Regions from separate parts of the Alkalihalobacillus sp. MEB130 genome, predicted to be linked through region 1. Evidence: riboswitches for the same ligand, from Rfam matches in the RefSeq annotation. Region 1 holds a riboswitch; the other holds the start of a gene.

Region 1 (3,823 bases):
GTCACCATTAACGGCATTGAAGTAGGTGGGCTGACAGCTGATCAAACTCTAGAAAAGTTGCAATCCTCTCTTTTAAACAACCATATCTATATCGAAGACCAACTAATTTTAGCAGGAACAGAAACTCCGATGAACTTTTCAGAAATGGACTTGTCAGAAATTAAAGAAATGGTAAAAGATCAATGGACACTTTTCCCTTCATCTGAAGCAAAAGCCTATTACTTACATCCAAGTAACATGGATTCATATCGCAGCGAAGATCTGAGAAATGAGCTAGAACTAGCACTCACTTCCTTAAATGAAAATTTAGAGGAACCAATAGATGCTAAGGCGCACATAGAAAATGGCGAAATTATGATTTCTGAAAGCATGAGTGGTGAACAATATGATGTTCACGGCATTTTGGAGGAATTTGACAAGCATGAGTATACTAGTGAAGTTTTCCTAAATTCACTGTTCCTACATCCCATCAAAGAAGACAGTCAAGTTGTACAAAGCCAAGTAGAAAAACTGCAAGAATTACTTTCACACACCGTTGAGTATCAGTTACAAGATCAAGTCTTTTCATTACAGGCTAAAGAACTTATTGTAAATGCCTCTTTGTCAGAAGAAATGGATGTATTGATTCATTCAGATACGATTCTTGAAAAAATTTCTGAGATTAATGACTCTCACTCAACCTTAGGCAAAGACTTCTCTTTTAAAACACACTCAGGTCAAGATATTTCGGTTAAAGGAGAAGGGTATGGTTGGGCACTTAATATTGAAAGAGAAACAACCGCGATCCAAGAAGCTTTTCAAACTGGAGAAGGATTTGTTTCTGCTTCTAATATTTATGGGAATGGCTGGGATGGAGAAGGCTACGGCTATGAAACAACTTCAAACTATGGCATCGGTACGACTTATGCTGAAGTATCCATTGCCGAACAACGGATGTGGATTTACAAAGAAGGACAATTAGTCTTAACTACCAATGTCGTTACTGGTAACCGAAGTACACAACAAGATACATTAAAAGGGGTATGGTACATTCTCTTTAAACGGACACCCTACACACTCACAGGTGATGATTACGCCATTGATGTAGATTATTGGGCACCCTTTACAAACAGCGGTCAAGGATTCCACGACGCAAGCTGGCGAAGCAACTGGTCAAGCAATGCGTACCACAATGCAGGATCAAATGGCTGCGTTAACGTTCCACCTGATGTAATGAAAAAGGTATATAACTATCTGAGTGCCTACGATCCAGTTGTTATTTATTAGATAGTAGAAAACAGGAAATCGTTGTGATTTCCTGTTTTTTTGTTTCGATCCCATTTTTTAACTTAATATACTTTCTATGTTGAAGGTGAATTACTTTCCATAGGCTTTATTTGCATATTATCAGAGACCTTCAATTTACTTATACTTTGTTTAAATGAGCTTTTCGGTTCTTTTTATCTACTACAAGGTCGAGACTTTATACTTAGCAATATCGAAAAATTTGTTGCTATTTGTCGATTGAAATAAATTCCTTTTTCTTTTCCCTGAACCTATAATAAATCTGTAGGTAATTATACACAGGTAATTAACGTGGCCACGAAACTTATCCATGTATAGGACTTTTTAGGTAAGCTATGATATATAATCTCTATTTGGACACTTTGATTATATGGAGCTAGTAGTGTAACCGGACCTCTATCTAGGGGTGCTATGAAAGATAGCCTTTATATGGACACTTGGGCTATTTGGAGCTAGTAGTGTAACCGACCCTCTTATTTAAACATTTTATTTAAGAGGAGAAATGAGAAATGAACAAACAAAAAATCGGAACAATAATTTTAACTAGTTCTTTAGTTTTAGGAATGAGCACTGGAGTAATGGCAAAAGGACCATCCAAAACACCAGCATCCGTCTCGAATCCTGTAGTCCAAGAAGACGGAAGAAATACAAATGGACTAGAAACAGCTCAAATTACCTTTTCTCCTATTACTGGATACTTTGGTACATCAAAAATAGTCTTTGGTGAAGTGATCATTGATGGGGCTCGCGATGATTTAGCTAATCTGTTTATCACAGTAGGTGGAAAAGAGATTACTAACGTATGGGCTATTCCGGGTCAAACCAATACTTATGGATTCTCAACTTCTGTTTCATTAGATAGCCATTCTTTGACAAATGTTGAAGTAAAAGCCGAAACTAAGTTTCATAATGGACAAAAGGCTGGACTAGTTCATAGTAACAACAGTTCAACAGTTGATGTTGATGTTTGGGCTACAATTACTAAATACTCCGTAGATTATGGTTCAGAAAGCCCTAACTTCGTTTGGGATGCAGAAACTGGAACGTATGAACTATCATTTGATATTGTAAAAGCGTTGAGTAATGGCGAGACAGAGAAGGAAGAAATTACTTTAACAGGCTTGATACCTAATAGTACATTGAATTACACTTCTGATGAACTAAGTGATGAAAACTTCTTTGGTGAGTCTGTTACATTAATTAACTCTATCTCCGTTCCTGCTGCACCATCTGCACCTGTAGCTGAAAATGTAGTTGTAACAAGTATAAGCGATCTCACTCTTGCTCTAGAGGCTCAAGGACAAAATCAATTTAAAGTGATTGCAACTTATACACTAAATTATTCTGATGGTACATCTAAGAAAGTTGTTTCTACAACTTTAGACGGTGGAAACATCGCAAACCCAACAACCCAAAACCAAAATTCATCTACTAGAGAATATACTATTGGTGGGATTGTATATGAAGTGACTGTCACTTACGATTCAGTTACTAAAACGAACATTGTTAATGGAATAAAAAAGTAATTTAATACAAAAAAGTTGATCTGTTCATCTAAATAACAGGTCAGCTTTTTTATTTTTTGTATACACTTTATGATTTTTGATTTCAACTGTTCTTTCATCTAAATACAAAAAGTCTCTAAGCTTAAACATGAGAACGCCCCCTAATGTCAATTCACTTTTACATATTATAACATTTCATGGAATTAAGGGATTACTTTGGTATAGGTTGACTCAATAAATAATAATGAAGGTGTACATCTTCTGAATTGTAAATACCTATTTACAAACCATGGGTTTTCTCTAGTTGCATTTCCTCAACTGGGATTGCTCGCTAATATTTATAGTATGTGATAAAATTTTTCATAGTTTTTTAAGAATGTACCTTTGAAGTGACATCTCCATGTCGAAAATATACTCAGTTGCTGTTGCTTTTGGATTACCTATATCGTGAAACATGGAAATAAATGTAACATTATAATAGCCGAAACTAACAATAAACCATTATAATTAATTTAAGCAATATCACTCCCTAAAATGGATGTAAAGGTAGGTTAGAAATATTTATGATACTTAGGATTCCTATAAGAGAAGCAGAGTTTGTTATGGCGCAAGGTGAACTAACATATCAAGAAGTTCTAGATGATTTTATTAATACCGACTATGTGTTCATTCTTACTTATAATATCTCTGCGAGAAAAACTAATTTAATCAATACTTTAGAAACATTACCTTCAACGACCACTGTAGATATTATTACAAATATACCTAATAGGTTTGAAACGTATTATGGTAACGCTAGAAATAGAGCTAGAGAAGTTATAAATGTATATCTGAATAAGCTGGATCCTGAAAATTTTGATTCTATATTCAGTACTCATTTCAATTTTAAAAATCATGCCAAGATTATTATGACTAATAATATAGTATTTATTGGTTCGTCTAACTTCTCGGATGAATCAGCAAATAACATTGAATGCGGAATTATTTCTCGTGATACCGACTTTATTTGTACCCTTAAAAATTCTATAGTTCCA
Region 2 (3,823 bases), on a different contig from region 1:
AAAGTGGTAAAACACTCATTCGCTCAAACCCTTTGATTGCCAATTGATAATCGAGACCCTCGGTTTCTTTAAGTGTAAACTGGATAGGAGGTGCCCCTTCCACCAGTTTGAATCGTTCAAATGCATGACCATCATGCATAAGCGAAATGAATGGGGCTTTTGAGAATAAAGCGATAAGGTCCTCCCTAGAGGATGGCGGAATCAGTAATGTCTGATTCGTATCAGCAGGCATTGCTTCGAGAAAGGCTTTTTCATCATGAATAATCTTAATAAGCTGTTGTATAACGGCATCTGTTTCCTCGGAGAAACAGTGAATGCTCGGGTCATAGATACCTACACTAGGTTTACCTTGTTTCACATTTTCTAGAAACTCTCGTATGTTTTGTACTTTGGTCTTCCCGATCTCAACTTCCATTCCAAGGAAGAGCTGATTTCTTCCGATCAAAACAGGTTTAATGGTAAACCTGACATTCAGAACTTCCCTTTTTTCAAAATAACGTTGCTGGCCACTTGATTGTGTTACTTTTTCTTGAAAAAGAGAGATAAAGTCTTTTGTTAACTCACCATAGGCAGCTAATTCGGCTTGTACACGTAAAGGAGATGTTCCTTGACGTTGCAGATCATAAATCGAAAGTAAAACGGCCGCAATATGTTGGCAGCTTTTTTGAAAATTGGCTAAGGTAGGACAACTGCATGTCATCTGAATGTCCCCAGCTTCTCCTTTTTCAATGGTGACATGAAAGTCTTCCTTCCCGCTAACGGTCGCCTTACAGAAATCAAAGCTGTACTCTTGAAATGTCACTTTATTGGAACGATAAAAAGAGTCCCCTTTTTTATAGGAGACCGTACCGCATATTTCTTTAATCATCTTGTGAGTTAGTTTCATCTCCATGACTTCCGCTCTCTTCTTTGATTTCGTCGTTAATTAAACCCTATCACAATTTGAATGAACAAAAAAGGTCAAGCTTATGGCATCACGCTATGATGAATCATGATCTCTATGAGCTTTCTTTCGCTTACTTAAGTAGGTAATACCTTGAATTGACCCACTCCCAGGATTTTCCTCTCTAAAGAATTTCCTTAAACGCTTCGGCTCCTTCTTTTAATCGGCTTGAATTTTCTTTCATGTTGTTAAACTCTTCAACGGCTTCGTTGATCAGCATTTGGTTTTTCTGTATATTGGTTTGGGTCTTGCCGATTTTTTCGATTTCTGTTGTCATTGCTTCGATATTGCAATGAATCTCTTCTACCACTGATTTGACTCGATCAGATAGCTTTTTCACTTCAATAGCGACTATATTAAATCCTCTGCCATGTTCACCTGCTCTTGCCGCTTCTATCCCGGCATTGAGAGATAAAACGGTCGTCTGGGCAGATATGTCACGAATGTTTTTTAAACTGACTTTAACTAACTTTATTTGATCACTTAAGTTTTCGAGAATTTCAATGTTTTTATTTGAGTCATTTGTGACAACATCTGTATTTGAAGAAACACTCATAATCGTTTCGATCCCTTTTTTTGAGCTCTCTTGAAGGGTTTCTGAAATATGCTGTAGCTTTTCTACGAGATCATTTACCGTTTGCTCTCGATCCGTTATATCGCTAGCCAATTTTAAGACAGCGACGACGACTCCTTCTTCATTCAGCACAGGCGAATAAGAAGCATGTAGCCAAATCGGCTCACCACCTTTTTTGACTCGTAAAATTTTCTCATTGAAGTTTTGTCCACTTTTTAATTTTCCCCAGAATTCCTCATACTCGCTACTGTTGGCAAATTCCGGAACACAAAAACGTTTATGGCTCAATCCGATTAGTTCTTCTGCTGCATATCCCATTCCTTTAGCAAAGTTCTCGTTTGCCCAAAGAACCTCTTTATTCAAGTTAAACGTAATCATCGCATAAGATCGATTGAGTGCTTCTAATGCAGCTTCTTGATTCACAATTTTTGATAGTACACTAATATGGCTCATTCTTATAACTCCTCTATTATTTGCTCATGATTTGTTCATTCGTACATAGACTTCCATAAACGTTAATCTTCATCTCTTACAAGAAAAAGTTGTATACAGACTAGCCATTTCCTTCTCATTTCTGTCCATAAAAAAAGAAACCTGTTTTGCCAAATGGTTTCGATCTATTCCTTTGGTAGCCCGGCGACCATGTCGTAAGAGTTAGGCCCGTAGCTTTGCGTCACTCCCTTTCGAAAGTTTTGCCTTTTTCTATTAAGTTGTTGTCATCTAGTAAAGTCGATTTAGATGAAACTAATCGTTATTCTTACTATTTACTTCCATAATATCATAAAAAGAAATTTTGGGGGAAAAGTCCATTAGCGTTGTAAAATATCCAAATTCAGGTAGTATCTCTCAGTGTTTATCTTTTTGGACCACGGCTGAGCTTGCAAGTATAACTTATAAGCATGGATAAAATTGAAGAGGCGAAATCTTCTCGATTAGTTGAAAAGTATTACTTACTCAGTTTCAAATCTACTAGTTGACTTCTCTTAAAAGTCTCTTTATAGTTACACGTATGTTTACTTTAACACTTAAAAGCGTTTAAGCGTTCTTGTGCTAAGGAACAAATCTATTATATTTTGAAAGTATTCGTATCTTTTTAAACTATGTTTCAAAGGTATGGCTTAGGAAGGAAGAAAGAAAATGATTAAATTAAGAGGATGGGAAGCTCTTCTTATTATTGGAATGATTTTAAGTGTGATCGGGGTTTCGCTAATTCACTTCGCTGCACATCCGCATGTACCGATTTTCATAGTAATTATCCTTATTATTGGCTATGGACTACTAAAACGTGTACCATGGCCTGCTTTGGAAGAGGGAATGATTAAAGGGGTAAAATCAGGTATCGTACCAATTATGATCTTCATGCTAATTGGGGTCCTTATTGCCGTCTGGATGGCATCGGGAACGATTCCTACGTTGATAGCGTATAGTTTTCAAATTGTTTCAACTGATTATTTCTTACCAAGTGCCTTCATCGCAACGGCGATTATGGGTATATCAGTAGGAAGCGCCTTTACAACGGTCTCTACCATCGGTGTTGCGTTTATGGCTGTAGGAACGATTCTAGGTATTCCTATGGCGATGGTAGCAGGAGCGGTTATTTCTGGTTCTTTAGTGGGCGATAAGTTGTCTCCATTATCCGATACAACCAATCTCGCATCATCTGTTGCCAAAACGGATTTATTTGAACATATACGTCATATGTTGTGGGTTGGTATCCCTGCTTTTGCAATCTCACTTATCTTATTTATTATCATTGGACGTACAAATACAACAGTCAATCCTGAAAGTATGGAGGAAATGCTTACTTCCTTACAAGAAGCAGCTATCGTTCATCCTTTTGCACTACTACCAGCTGTCTGTATTATCGTTATGGCCATTATGAAAAAATCAGCCATACCAACTATGATTCTTGGTATTGTAGTAGGAATCGCCACCTCTATCATTCTTCGAGGAGATATCATGATTGCAGATTGGATGAACCTTATTCAAAATGGGTATATGTCAGGTGCAGCAAATGAAGAAATAGCTAACATTCTTGATCGTGGCGGAATCCAAAGCATGATGTGGGCTGTATCTCTACTTTTATTAACACTAAGTATGGGAGGCTTATTGTCTGTTCTTGGAGTGATTGAGAATTTAATTCAATCGATACAAGGAGCAGTAAAAACAACAGGAAGACTCGTTCTATCTACCGTTTTTACAGGAATCGGTATTAACGCAAGTCTTGGTGAACAATATATGTCCATTATTTTAACAGGAGAAGCATTTGAGAAACGTTATAAAGAAATGGGATTTTCGGGTAAACA

Evidence for each region. A riboswitch is a leader RNA that binds a small molecule or an ion and turns the genes downstream of it on or off. The one in region 1 is predicted to bind cyclic di-GMP.
Region 2: linked by a shared signal. The riboswitch ahead of N0O92_RS16725 (methyl-accepting chemotaxis protein) and the one ahead of N0O92_RS17340 (hypothetical protein) in region 1 are both predicted to bind cyclic di-GMP.

Annotation. Positions count from the first base shown of each region.
Region 1 covers NZ_JAOANA010000018.1:90,151-93,973, forward strand. Annotated here, with positions in the region: gene N0O92_RS17335 (L,D-transpeptidase family protein) at 1-1,266, shown strand, start outside; cyclic di-GMP riboswitch class II at 1,604-1,687, shown strand; gene N0O92_RS17340 (hypothetical protein) at 1,794-2,810, shown strand; gene N0O92_RS17345 (phospholipase D-like domain-containing protein) at 3,392-3,823, shown strand, end outside.
Region 2 covers NZ_JAOANA010000017.1:57,190-61,012, forward strand. Annotated here, with positions in the region: gene N0O92_RS16720 (SNF2 helicase associated domain-containing protein) at 1-892, opposite strand, end outside; gene N0O92_RS16725 (methyl-accepting chemotaxis protein) at 1,068-1,970, opposite strand; cyclic di-GMP riboswitch class I at 2,142-2,224, opposite strand; gene nhaC (Na+/H+ antiporter NhaC) at 2,655-3,823, shown strand, end outside.